DNA from 2 places in the Pseudoalteromonas sp. CuT4-3 genome. Region 1 is predicted to be linked to the other one. Evidence: predicted binding sites of a transcription regulator. Region 1 holds the regulator's gene; the other holds the start of a gene.
The links. Region 1 encodes FliA, which starts transcription of late flagellar genes. Its sites were predicted from a motif close to CTAAAGNTNNNNNNNNNNNNGCCGATA; they were not measured.

Region 1 (6,352 bases):
ATAGGGTATCTTACTAATGGTCAGCGCGTACCAGAAGATATTCGCGTTGCAAATGCTGAAAAACTAGTAAAAAAAGCTGAGCAATTGTATTTAAAAAGAGCAAAAGCACAACATTCAAGGCACCAAGCAGTGGCGCCAAGCACAGTAGGGATGTATGATTAACACAGTATTAGATCAAGCAAGCGGCCTGCGCAAAATGAGTCAAAACAACAACGGCGTAAAAGTTATCGCTGTCACCGGCGGTAAAGGAGGGGTGGGTAAAACCAACGTCTCTTTAAATACTGCAATTGCTTTAGGGCAGCAGGGTAATCGTGTATTAGTATTAGATGCCGATTTAGGCCTAGCTAATTGTGATGTAATGCTAGGACTACGTGTTGAAAAAAACTTATCTCATGTCCTTTCAGGCGAGTGCGAACTTGACGAGATTTTAGTTGAAGGCCCAGGCGGCATTAAAATCGTGCCTGCTACATCAGGCTCGCAAAGTATGGTGGAGCTAACCCCATCTGAGCATGCTGGGTTAATTCGTGCCTTTAGTGAGCTTAATACCGAATTTGATATTTTAATTGTAGATACCGCCGCTGGTATTTCTGACATGGTGCTGAGTTTTTCTCGTGCAGCGCAAGATGTCATGGTGGTGGTGTGTGACGAGCCGACCTCTATTACTGATGCCTACGCGCTTATTAAAGTACTTAGCCGCGAGCATGGCGTTTATAAATTTAAAATTGTTGCAAACATGGTGCGCAGTATGCGCGAGGGCCAAGAGCTTTTTGCAAAGCTCTCTAAAGTAACAGACCGCTTTTTAGATGTGTCTATGGAGCTTGTTGCGACTATTCCATATGATGAAAATATGCGTAAATCTACGCGTAAACAAAAAGTAATTGTCGATCTTTTCCCTAATTCACCAGCAGCAGTTGCGTTTAAAACATTAGCGACAAAAGCAGTAAAATGGCCTATACCTAATCAACCTTCAGGACATTTAGAGTTTTTCATTGAGAAGCTAGTAAACGGCTGATTATGACAACATCGGTGAAAAGAGCTATGGGATATCAATCAACACAAAATTTAAATGTGATTGTTGAAAAGCACGCGTCGCTCGTCAAAAAAGTGGCGTGCCATTTAATAGCTCGTCTTCCTCCTAGCGTTCAGCTTGATGACTTAATCCAATCGGGAATGATTGGCCTTATCGAGGCCTCAAAAAACTTTGACGCCAGTAAAGGGGCAAGCTTTGAAACGTTTGCTGGTATTCGTATCCGCGGCGCTATGCTTGATGAAATGCGCAGAGGGGATTGGGCACCACGTTCGGTGCACCGCAAAAGCCGATTAGTAGCCGAAACCATCACAGAATTAGAAAATAGCTTAAATAGAGAACCAAAAGATACTGAAGTAGCTGAAAAACTTGATATTTCGCTAGAAGAATACCATCATATTTTAAATGATGTTAATTCCAGTAAAGTGCTTGGTATAGAAGACCTAGGGGTAGATGAAGATGTTATTAGCCCTGCAGGTCAAGATTTAGCGCTAGACAAACCATTTAATAATGTTAAAAATGAACGGTTTAATAATTCATTGTTAGAGGCAATAAAGTCTTTACCAGAGCGAGATGCAATGGTGCTTTCTTTGTATTACAACGATGAAATGAATTTAAAAGAAATTGGGCATATACTCGATGTAAGTGAATCGCGTGTAAGTCAGATACATGGTCAGGCGATGATTAAGCTCAAAGCAAAAATCAATGACTGGATAAACTAGTAGTAAGTAAATTATAGGTTAAGACCTCACCGGAGGATGTTTTGGATAAAAACATGAAAATTCTTGTTGTTGATGATTTCTCTACAATGAGACGTATTATAAAAAATCTGTTGCGTGACCTAGGGTTCACGAATGTTCAAGAAGCTGACGATGGTTCTACAGCATTACCTATGTTGCAAAATCAGGTTTTTGACTTTGTTGTAACCGATTGGAACATGCCAGGCATGCAGGGTATTGACTTGCTAAGAGCCATTAGAGCTGACGAAAAATTAAAACATATTCCGGTTTTAATGGTGACGGCAGAAGCTAAAAAAGAACAAATAATAGCGGCAGCGCAAGCAGGTGTTAATGGCTATATTGTTAAGCCATTTACTGCTGGTACTTTGAAAACTAAATTAGAAAAAGTGTTTGAACGCTTAGGTTAATGAGAGGAGAGGCTTATGTCAGCACCAGCTGCGCCTCAAATTACTTTAGAACAAGCTCGTCAGCTCGTCGTTTTTTTAGAAAACGGTGAGCAAGATAAAGCAGATCAATTAATTTTAGATACTGCCTCTCAAGAGCAATCGCAGCTTTTTGCTGAAGTAGGTAAGTTAACACGCCAATTACACGAAGCCCTTAAAAGCTTTGAACTTGATACGCGTTTAACCGATTTAACCACTGATGCAATTCCGGATGCGAAAAAGCGCTTAAACTATGTCATGGAAATGACAGAAAATGCAGCTAATAAGACAATGGATGCGGTCGAAGCAAGCCTCCCTATTGCGCAGCAGCTAGCAGATGAAATTGCACATATTAAGCCTACTTGGGATAGGCTTATGAACCGCGAAATAGAGCTGGGCGAGTTTAAAACCTTATGCCACAGCATCGACAAGTTTATGAACAGCTCTCATCATAAAACCGATGAGTTGCAAACCTTAATGACTAATGTACTAATGGCGCAGGATTTTCAAGATTTAACCGGCCAGGTTATCCGCCGTGTAATTGAATTAGTCAGAGAAGTAGAAGAAAGTTTAATCCACCTTTTAACAGCATTTGCTGCACAAGATGACAGCATAGCTGAAAGTAAAGAACAACAAGAAACAGAAGAACTGGTTGCCGCACAAACATTAGCAGGTCCTGAAGGCCCTATTATTGATAAAGAGTCGCGAAATGATGTTGTATCTGACCAAGACGAGGTCGATGACCTATTATCAAGTTTGGGCTTCTAAGAGGAGAGTAACTGCATGAGCTTTGAAGTCGATGAAGATATTTTACAAGACTTTCTTGTAGAGGCCGGAGAAATCCTAGAGCTTTTATCTGAACAGTTAGTTGAGCTAGAAAATAACCCAGAAGATACTGAGTTACTAAATGCTATTTTTAGGGGCTTTCATACCGTAAAAGGGGGAGCAGGCTTTTTAGCTATGACTGAGCTTGTTGATGCCTGTCATGGTGCTGAAAACGTATTTGATCTCTTACGCCAAGGGGTTAGAACCGTTAATTCAGAATTAATGGATGTGATTTTACAAGCACTAGATACCATTAATGAAATGTTTGCCACTATTCAAAACCGCGAACAGCCAGACCCAGCAGACCCTCAATTACTAGAAACCCTTCACAAACTTGGTCAACCGCCTACGGATGAAGAGCTTACTGAAACAGCCCCCGAAGTTGTTGAACAAGAACCCGCAGCTCCCGTTAGCGCAACAGATGATGAAGACCCATTTGCATTTGATGAACTATTTGATGTGGCAGGTTCAAGCCCTTCAGCAGATAGCACGCAAATTGATGAAATTACAGAAGATGAATTTGAAAGCTTACTCGATGAGCTACACGGCAAAGGCCAGAGCCCGGTGTCGCAACCAAGTGCAAGTGCAGAGCCAGATTCAAGTTCAGATATTACCGATGATGAATTTGACAGTTTATTAGATGAATTACACGGTGTAGGTAGTTTTGGTCCGGTTGCAGGAGATACTTCAAGCAGTGAGTCAGAAGTAAAACACACAGCACCACCAGCGGCTGTTACAAATGATAGCGGTGATGATGAAATCAGCGATGATGAATTTGAGGCATTGCTTGATGAACTGCATGGTAAAGGTGCCGCACCAGAATCAAAAGAAGCTGACACACCTGCACCGCAGCCACCTAAGGCTGCACCTGTAGCACAAACGCCAGCAAAACCTACGCCAGAAAAGCCTACGCCAGCACCTGCAGCAAAACAAGCTCCGGCGGCAAAAGCCGCTGCGCCTAAACCTAAAGTGGCTGAAAAACCAGCGAGTAGCGCTGCACCTAAAAAAGCTACGCCTCCACCTGCTGAAACTACAGTACGTGTTGATACAAAGCGTTTAGATCAAATAATGAATATGGTTGGCGAGTTGGTATTAGTACGAAATAGGTTGGTCAGTTTAGCGACCAATACAGACAGTGAAGCGATGGGTAAGGCGATATCAAATCTTGATGTGGTCACTGCTGATATTCAAGGTGCAGTAATGCAAACGCGAATGCAGCCTATCAAAAAAGTGTTTGGCCGATTCCCTCGCGTAGTACGTGACTTAGCCCGTAGCTTAAATAAAGAAATTGATTTACAGCTTGTAGGTGAAGAAACCGATTTAGATAAAAACTTAGTTGAGGCACTGGCCGATCCGTTGGTGCATTTAGTACGAAACTCAGTTGACCACGGAATTGAAATGCCAGCAGCGCGTGAAGCTGCGGGTAAGCCTAGAACCGGTAACGTTACATTATCGGCTTCGCAAGAAGGCGACCATATTTTGTTAACCATTAAAGATGATGGTGCAGGTATGGATGCGGAAAAACTGAAAAAAATAGCGATCAGTAAAGGCGTTATTGACCATGATCAGGCAAGTCGCTTATCAGATACAGAAGCGTATAACTTAATATTTGCGCCAGGCTTTTCGACCAAAGAAGAGATATCTGATATTTCTGGCCGTGGCGTAGGCATGGATGTAGTAAAAACTAAAATTACGCAGCTTAATGGCTCTGTGAGTATACAGTCAGAGTTGGGCGTAGGGACTATTTTAGAAATAAAAGTACCATTAACACTGGCTATTTTACCTACGCTGATGGTTATTGTTGGTGAGCAAACGTTTGCGTTACCACTTGCTGGTGTGAGTGAAATATTCCACTTAGATTTAACCAAAACCAATGTGGTAGATGGTCAGCTTACAATTATTGTTCGTAAAAAAGCGATACCGCTATTTTACTTAGAGCATTGGTTAGTTAAAGGTGCTGATTGTTCTCAGCGAAAAGCGCAAGGTCATGTGGTAATTGTACAAATAGGTACTCAGCAAGTTGGCTTTGTGGTTGATTCATTAATTGGCCAAGAAGAAGTTGTTATTAAGCCTCTTGATGCGTTATTACAAGGTACGCCTGGAATGGCTGGTGCAACAATTACATCTGACGGTGGTATTGCGCTGATTCTGGATGTACCTAATATGCTTAAGCATTACGCAGGGTAAAATGTAGGCATACCTGTGTATGCCTATACATAAATTTAATAAGAGAGCGCAATGGCCGTAAAAGTTTTAGTTGTTGACGATTCCAGTTTTTTTCGCCGTCGAGTGAGCGAAATCCTTGAACAAGACAGCGGTATCGAAGTAATAGGCTTTGCTGTTAACGGTAGAGAAGCCGTAGAAAAAACAGCGCAGTTACGTCCAGATATGATCACCATGGATGTAGAAATGCCTGTGCTTGATGGTATTAGCGCAGTTAAAGAAATTATGGGGAGTAACCCAACGCCAATACTTATGTTTTCTTCATTAACTCGCGACGGTGCAACCGCAACTTTAGATGCACTTGATGCCGGAGCTATGGACTTTTTACCGAAAAAGTTTGAAGACATTGCACGAAATAACGAAGATGCAATCAAGTTATTGCAAGCTAAAGTGAAGGAAATTGGTCGCAGGCGAGCACCGCGCCCTGTTAGGCCATTAACATCAAGTAAGACTACTGCTCCATCTGCAAGCAAACTTGCCACAACAAGCTCATCGCTTAAACAACCTGATAGAAGCTTTCAACGTGCTGCCCCAGTGCAGACAACAACTACACCCAGTATGCCCACGCGTGCCAGCGGTAAACACTATCAAATAGTGGCTATTGGCACTTCAACTGGCGGGCCAGTTGCTTTACAAACCATATTAACCCAATTACCTGCTCACTTTGCTCACCCTATTTTGTTAATTCAGCACATGCCGGCAGCATTTACGCCTGCGTTTGCGGCACGTTTAAATAGCCTTTGCAAAATACGCGTTAAAGAAGCGCAACAAGGTGACAGGCTAGAAGCCGGCACAGCCTACTTAGCACCTGGTGGACAGCAAATGATGGTAGAAGGGCGAAGTGGTAACAAAACGTTGCGTGTATTTGAAGATAATAGTGAACGTATAAGCTACAAACCAAGCGTTGATGTGACTTTTGCAAGTGTTGCCAAAAGCTACCAAGGAGATGTACTTGCTATTGTTTTAACCGGCATGGGCGCTGATGGACGTGATGGCGCGCGAATGCTTAAGCAATCTGGCGCAACAATTTGGGCGCAAGATGAAAAAAGCTGTGTGGTATACGGTATGCCTCAAGCTATTGCCAACGCTGGGCTTGCCTCTGAGCATTTAGCGTT
Region 2 (6,352 bases), 720 kb from region 1:
GTAATCTTCCTTATCGTGCAAATGAAGGTGTTGTTCGCGCTTTGTTTGAAGAACAAGGTAAAGTTTTCAACGTGCGCCTATTAAAGGATAAAAATACTGGCAAACGTCGTGGCTTTGGTTTTGTTGAAATGGCACAGGCAGATGCAGACAATGCAATTGCTAAGTTAAACGATAGTGAGTTCCAACAGCGTACTTTAAAAGTACGTGAGGCAAAACAAAAACAAGAAGATGATTCTAGCTCTTTACGCACTGAGACGGATCAATCAGTGTAACGTGCTTTATAGCTAGCTTATTACTCAAAACATCAGCCGTTGCATAATATTGCAGCGGCTTTTTTTTGTCTGTAAATTTATTTCCAAAGTTATGCTGCTCTAGTAGGTAGTTTACTCTGCTAGCAATGGCCGCGCCTGAATCGAGTAATTGCACTGCGTTATTAAAGTACGCTTGTATAGCATCGCTAAGAATTGGGAAATGTGTACAACCTAGTACAAGTACATCTATATCTGAGTTAATGCGCAAACGCGTAAGCTCTTTATGCAGTTTGAGTGTATCTAGCTGCTGAGTGAAAAATAACTGCTCTGCCAATGCCACCAGCTCAACACTGCTATATAAACTCACTGTTACGTTGCTTGCATGCTCTTTTATTAATGTATGAGTATAGGGGCTTGCAACTGTGGCGGGGGTTGCCAATAAGCCGATGTGCTTTTTGCGAGTTACTTCAGCAGCAGGCTTTATTGCTGGCACTACGCCGACAATAGGTATTGATGTAATTTTGCGTACTTCACTCAAGGCTGATGTAGAGGCTGTATTGCAGGCTATAACAATAAGGTCGACATTAAGCGCGTTTTGCTCAATAAAATAAATGAGTGAGCATAAACGCCCTATAATAGTTTGCTGGGTTTGCGCGCCATAAGGGAGTAACGCATTATCCATAAAGTAGCTGTACTGTGCATCTGGAATACGCTTTTGAATATGCTCAAGCACGGTGGTGCCACCTATACCTGAATCAAATACCATTATGTGGGCTGACAAACTTTGGTTCCTACTGTTTATTAAGAACGGCAGTTTGCCATGAGGTATTTATAAAAGAAAGTAGTTTAGCTTTGCTCAGACTTTAGCGCGTCGAGTGCATCGCCCGCTGAATTTAATTGGTTTAGGTTTTCAAACATTGCCTGGGTGTAATCAACTAGCTGATCGACTGCGGCTTGATCTTGGTTGAGCCACTCTATAATACCGGCAAGCTGATCTTCTAGGCCTAGTTGCGATGCTTTATCAAATGCATTTTTTAGATCGTCATTAAAAGGCGCGATCGCATCGGCTACTTCTTTTGTTGGGTTTGGCTGATATTGCTCATAACTTTTAACGGTAGCGACTGTTTTCGTTTGGCGAAGATCCATTGAAAATGCAACAAGTTGCTCACTGCCTAAGCTCAGCTCTTGTGCTTTTTCAAATGCTTCATCCAAATCACCACTAAAGAATGTTTTACTTACACCTTGTAGCTCTTCCATCATGGCATTAATAGCATCTTGCTCTTGTTCGTTTAAATCACCATTAACTGACATTGAAAATGACAGCTCTCTAGATTGCGACGACGAGCTGGCAAACGATTCGCTGTTATTGCTTTGTTGATACCCGCTCGCTGTTTGAGACTCATATGCATCAGCAAAGCTAATACTGACCTCATCACCTTCGGCCGTTGTAAACTTATACTCGGCATTGCTGCTCATACTTACATATTGTGCTTGGCTTACGCTAACACTGGCCGCTTGTGGGTTAAATAGGGTTTGCTCAAACTCATCAAGCCCCTCAATAATGCCTTCTTTTGACTTGTCGATGCCCTCTTGCATTTCTTCGTTAAATACACCGGTGCCTTTTAGCTCATCAACCGCTTCGTCTATACCGGTTTGAACACCTGTGCGCGCATCATCTAACATATTTTTTAATTTATCGTCATCGGCACCATTGGCTTTGGCTTTATTAACTGCGCCAGATACGAAGTCGAGTACATTTTTTACTATTTCATCAAAATCGAATAAAGGTTTATCGGCTTGTTTTTGCTCAACAGGTAAACCTAGCTGCTCTGCCATTTTGTCGCCAAGCACTTTTGCAGCAAGTTCTCTGCCTCGCTGTAATGAACTTTCTTGCGGAGATTGGATTGTTGGCTGCTGTAGCGCCTCTTTATTATTGAATTTGTTTACGTTGTTGTTTGGCGTATAGCCATAATTACCGATTTTCATGATCCACCTCCGTTACGTACTTAGCTTATTATCGGCTAATAGTGACAAAACTAAAGTGCATGTTTAAAAAAACAGCAACTTTATTATCAGCAAAACTAGACAAATACTGCTCGCTCCCTACAATAGCGCCGATAAATAGATCTCATAGATAAGGTAGTAGCATTAATGGCAGTGATTAAAATAGATACCACACAGTACGATACGCAGCTAAATGAAAAAGAGCAGCGTATTACGTCGCAATTTAAGCGATTTGGTGTGCAAGCGTTAGAGGTGTTTAGCTCAGAGCCAATTAACTACCGCCAACGTGCTGAATTTAGAGTATGGCACGATGGGGATGATCTATTTCATATTATGTTTGATCAGGCCACGAAAGAAAAAATTCGCGTCGACACCTTTGACCCTGCCGCGCCATTAGTTGGTGAAGTTATGCAGGTGATGATTGATAATTTAAAGTCGTGTGAAGTATTACGTCGTAAGCTGTTTCAAATCGATTATTTATCGTCATTAAGTGGCGAGATTTTAGTAAGCTTGCTTTATCACAAACCACTCGATGAGCAGTGGCTAACTGAAATAAAAGCCCTGAAAGAAAAACTGAGCAGCAAATACAACATTGACTTTATCGGTCGTGCTCGCAAACAAAAAGAAGTACTAGGCAATGATTTTGTTACTGAGTGTTTAACCGTAAACGGCCAGGAGCTTATTTATCAACAAGTAGAAAATAGCTTTACGCAACCTAATGCTAAAGTGAATATAAAAATGCTGGAGTGGGCACAAGACTTATGTAAACCACTGAGTAATGACCTGCTGGAACTTTACTGTGGTAATGGTAATTTCTCTATTGCATTGGCGGGTTCGTTTAATCGCGTATTGGCTACTGAAATATCTAAGTCTTCTGTGCATTCAGCGCAATACAACATTGCTAAAAATAAGGTAGATAACTTAGATATAATTCGTATGTCGAGTGAAGAGTTTACCCAGGCAATGAATGGCGAACGTACCTTTTCGCGTTTAGAGGGGATAGATTTAAAAAGCTACGATTGCCAAACTATTTTAGTCGACCCTCCACGCGCAGGTATGGATACCCTTACCTGTGACTTAGTGGCCAACTACGAGAACATTATTTATATATCGTGCAACCCAGAAACGCTTGAGCGCGATTTAGATCATTTAACCCGTACTCATAATGTTAAGCGCTTTGCGATATTTGATCAGTTCCCTTATACACATCACATAGAATCGGGTGTTTTCTTACAAAGAAAATAGTGAGTTAAATTTAAATCACTTCCATAAAAAAAGCTCCTTACGGAGCTTTTTTTGTTTTAGCAAACCTTACTTGTTCGCTAAATAGTTAATTAATTTACTAATATCTTCTGGCGCGGTAATACCAGATTCACGGCCTAGGTTTAATTTGTATTTACCATTTACGATAAAGGTTGGTACGCCACGTAGCGCGCCTTTTTCTTTAAAGTAATTTTGGTCACGCTTCATTTTAGAGCTTAATGTACGTACCGAGAAGCTTTTGTATAGTTTATCAAACTTATCGCCATCAACACCTTGCGCTACAAATACATCTTTTACATCTGCAAGCTCGTTAAATTTAGCGCGCTTAGTGTGAATGTGATTAAAAATAGCCGCAACAATTTTATCTTTTTGCGGAAGTACTTCCGCGGTTGCTAGCGCTTGGCTCATCATTTGTTGGTTTTCTGGATCGCGAACACCGACAAAATCAACATGGCTCTTTTTAAATTTAACGTCTTTGTCTAGCTTTGGCTTAAACTCACCAATTAACGCTTCCATGTTATTACAAGCAGGGCAATAAAATGAGAAAAACTCTTTTACTTCTGGCTTTTTAGTCGCGCGCTCAGCCACTACATCGTAATGTACGCCTTCTTCATAAGTGGCGGCTACACTGCTCGCAGCCATAGGCAGTAGTAATGCAAGTAAACCTGCTTTAACTAATTTGATCATTGTTATTGTTCTCCGAGATTAAAGTGTTAGTAAAAAAGCAACTAACTCATTCAGTTCTTGCTGGTTATTAATGGTGTTAATGTTTATTTTATATTTATCGTTTACGATAAAGGTAGGCACACCGGTTAGCGCACCTAGTTTTGAATATTTGTTTTGCTTATCTTGCATTGCACGCTCAGCTGAAATAATTGGCATGCTGGCAATGTCTTGATCAAACGTTGCACTATCGATACCATTAACTTCAAGCAACTTTTTAACGTCTTTCATTTGCGTTAAAGGTGCGCGCTGTACATGAATACTTTTAAAAATTTGGTCGCTGATACTTTGTGCTTGACCGTGCTTTTTACCGATTAAGTAGGCGTAGCTTAAGTTGCTTTGCGCCTGTGGTGATACACCGCCTAAAAAGTTAACGTGATTTTTTATAAATTCAGTGCCCTCAGGTAGGCTTTTTTCAATTGCCTTTGCAACAGGCTCAAATTTAAAACAGTGGCCGCAATAGAACGAGAAAAACTCAGTTACCTGTGGCTCTGCGCTTTTATCTACATCAATAACTGTATATTGGTTATCGGCTTCAAACTTTGCAGCAAGTGCTGCAAATGGTAAACATAAAAGTAATAAACTCAGTTTCAATTTTTTAAGCATTGGTATCTCGTTGTACTTATCTTTAAATAAAATATTATGGCAATAACTTAAGCGGTGCTTCTTGCAATGCTGCAAGTTGCTCTTTTAGCGCTAAAATTTGTTGCTCCCAGTATTTGTCATCTGCAAACCATGAAAAGTTCCGTACAAAAGCAGGATCACTCCATCGTTTAGCTACCCATCCCATGTAGTGAATAATACGCATCGCTCGCAGCGGTTCAATCAATTTGAGTTGAGTGTGGTCAAAATCACAAAATTCTTCATACGCATTTACAAGGGTGTCTAACTGTAACAGTTGCGTAGCCCTATCGCCACTGAGCATCATCCATAAATCTTGAATGGCCGGCCCCTGACGAGCGTCATCTAAATCAACAAACATAAGTGCTTCGCCTGCCCACAAAATGTTACCTGCGTGGCAATCACCATGTAAACGGATCCCTTGCACATTTTTATACTGTGCTTGCGCTTGTTCAATAACCAAGTCCAATATGGTGTAAAAAGCCGTGCTGATCCCCATAGGTACCAAATTACTTTTTTGCAGATGAACTTTAGCTGTATGCAAATATTCCTCGCAGCTAAAAGTGGGTCTGTGCGCAAATGGTTTGGTTTTAGCAACTTGGTGCATACGGCCAATTAATCGCCCCATTACATCGAGCTGATCTAAATTATCCACTTCAAATAAACGACCGCCTACGCTTGGAAACAACACAAACAAATAGCCTTGATGTTCAAACAAGCTTTCTCCGTTGTGCTTAATGGGTGCAACAACGGGTACTTCGGCCTCGGCTAATTCAAATGCAAAGTCGTGCTCTTCTTGTATTTGCGCTTTGCTCCAGCGCTCTGGTCGGTAAAACTTAACAACGTAGCGCAGGCCATCTTCCGCCTTAAATTGGTAGACTCTGTTTTCGTAGCTATTAAGTGCTAATAAACCTGACTCTGCATATATACCAACGCTTTCTATTGCATCGAGAATTAAGTCGGGCGTTAAATCTTCAAAACTAAATTTACTCATGGGCTTCTTAATGTAAAAAGCGGGTTACCCCGCTTTTGTTAGTGTGTTTATCGCGCTTTAAAAAAGTTACTCGGTTGCGATATGCTTTCATCGGGGTCATTAACCGGTGAAAGTACAAAGTTAAACTCCGTCATTGGCGCTTTTAAATCATACGGGTCCATCACAAGTGACAGTGGCACATTATGCGATTGCCCTGCTTGCACTGTAAATGTTTGCTTGCCAATGTACTTAAAGTTTTCAAGGCCTTGAACATCAATATTAAAGGTTTGCTCGTACTGCGCCTTGTTGATTACTTTTAATGTATAGGTGTTTTCTACCAAGCCATTAAAGTCAACTCGATACAGTTGGTTACGGTCTCGTATTATGTCAAAGTCCATAGGCTTTCTAAATGCAATGTTAGCCACCAGCGCACTGGTAAGCACCACCAGTATGACCGTGTAACCTATGATTTTAGCTCGCAGTGGGTTGGTTTTATTTTCAGGTGTTTCGAGATTAC

Region 2: a site for FliA is predicted at 2,267-2,293, ahead of VOI46_RS15330 (DUF5610 domain-containing protein). Genes of this name have one in related genera too.

What each region holds. Positions count from the first base shown of each region.
Region 1 covers NZ_CP142030.1:2,591,868-2,598,219, reverse strand. The annotation lists gene flhF (flagellar biosynthesis protein FlhF) at 1-162, shown strand, start outside; gene VOI46_RS11955 (MinD/ParA family protein) at 155-1,012, shown strand; gene VOI46_RS11950 (RNA polymerase sigma factor FliA) at 1,039-1,749, shown strand; gene cheY (chemotaxis response regulator CheY) at 1,791-2,174, shown strand; gene VOI46_RS11940 (protein phosphatase CheZ) at 2,190-2,957, shown strand; gene VOI46_RS11935 (chemotaxis protein CheA) at 2,973-5,201, shown strand; gene VOI46_RS11930 (chemotaxis response regulator protein-glutamate methylesterase) at 5,253-6,352, shown strand, end outside.
Region 2 covers NZ_CP142030.1:3,310,659-3,317,010, forward strand. The annotation lists gene VOI46_RS15320 (hypothetical protein) at 1-272, shown strand, start outside; gene murI (glutamate racemase) at 235-1,032, opposite strand; gene VOI46_RS15330 (DUF5610 domain-containing protein) at 1,098-2,237, opposite strand; gene trmA (tRNA (uridine(54)-C5)-methyltransferase TrmA) at 2,403-3,500, shown strand; gene VOI46_RS15340 (thiol:disulfide interchange protein DsbA/DsbL) at 3,567-4,205, opposite strand; gene VOI46_RS15345 (thiol:disulfide interchange protein DsbA/DsbL) at 4,224-4,847, opposite strand; gene VOI46_RS15350 (serine/threonine protein kinase) at 4,882-5,856, opposite strand; gene ccoG (cytochrome c oxidase accessory protein CcoG) at 5,904-6,352, opposite strand, start outside.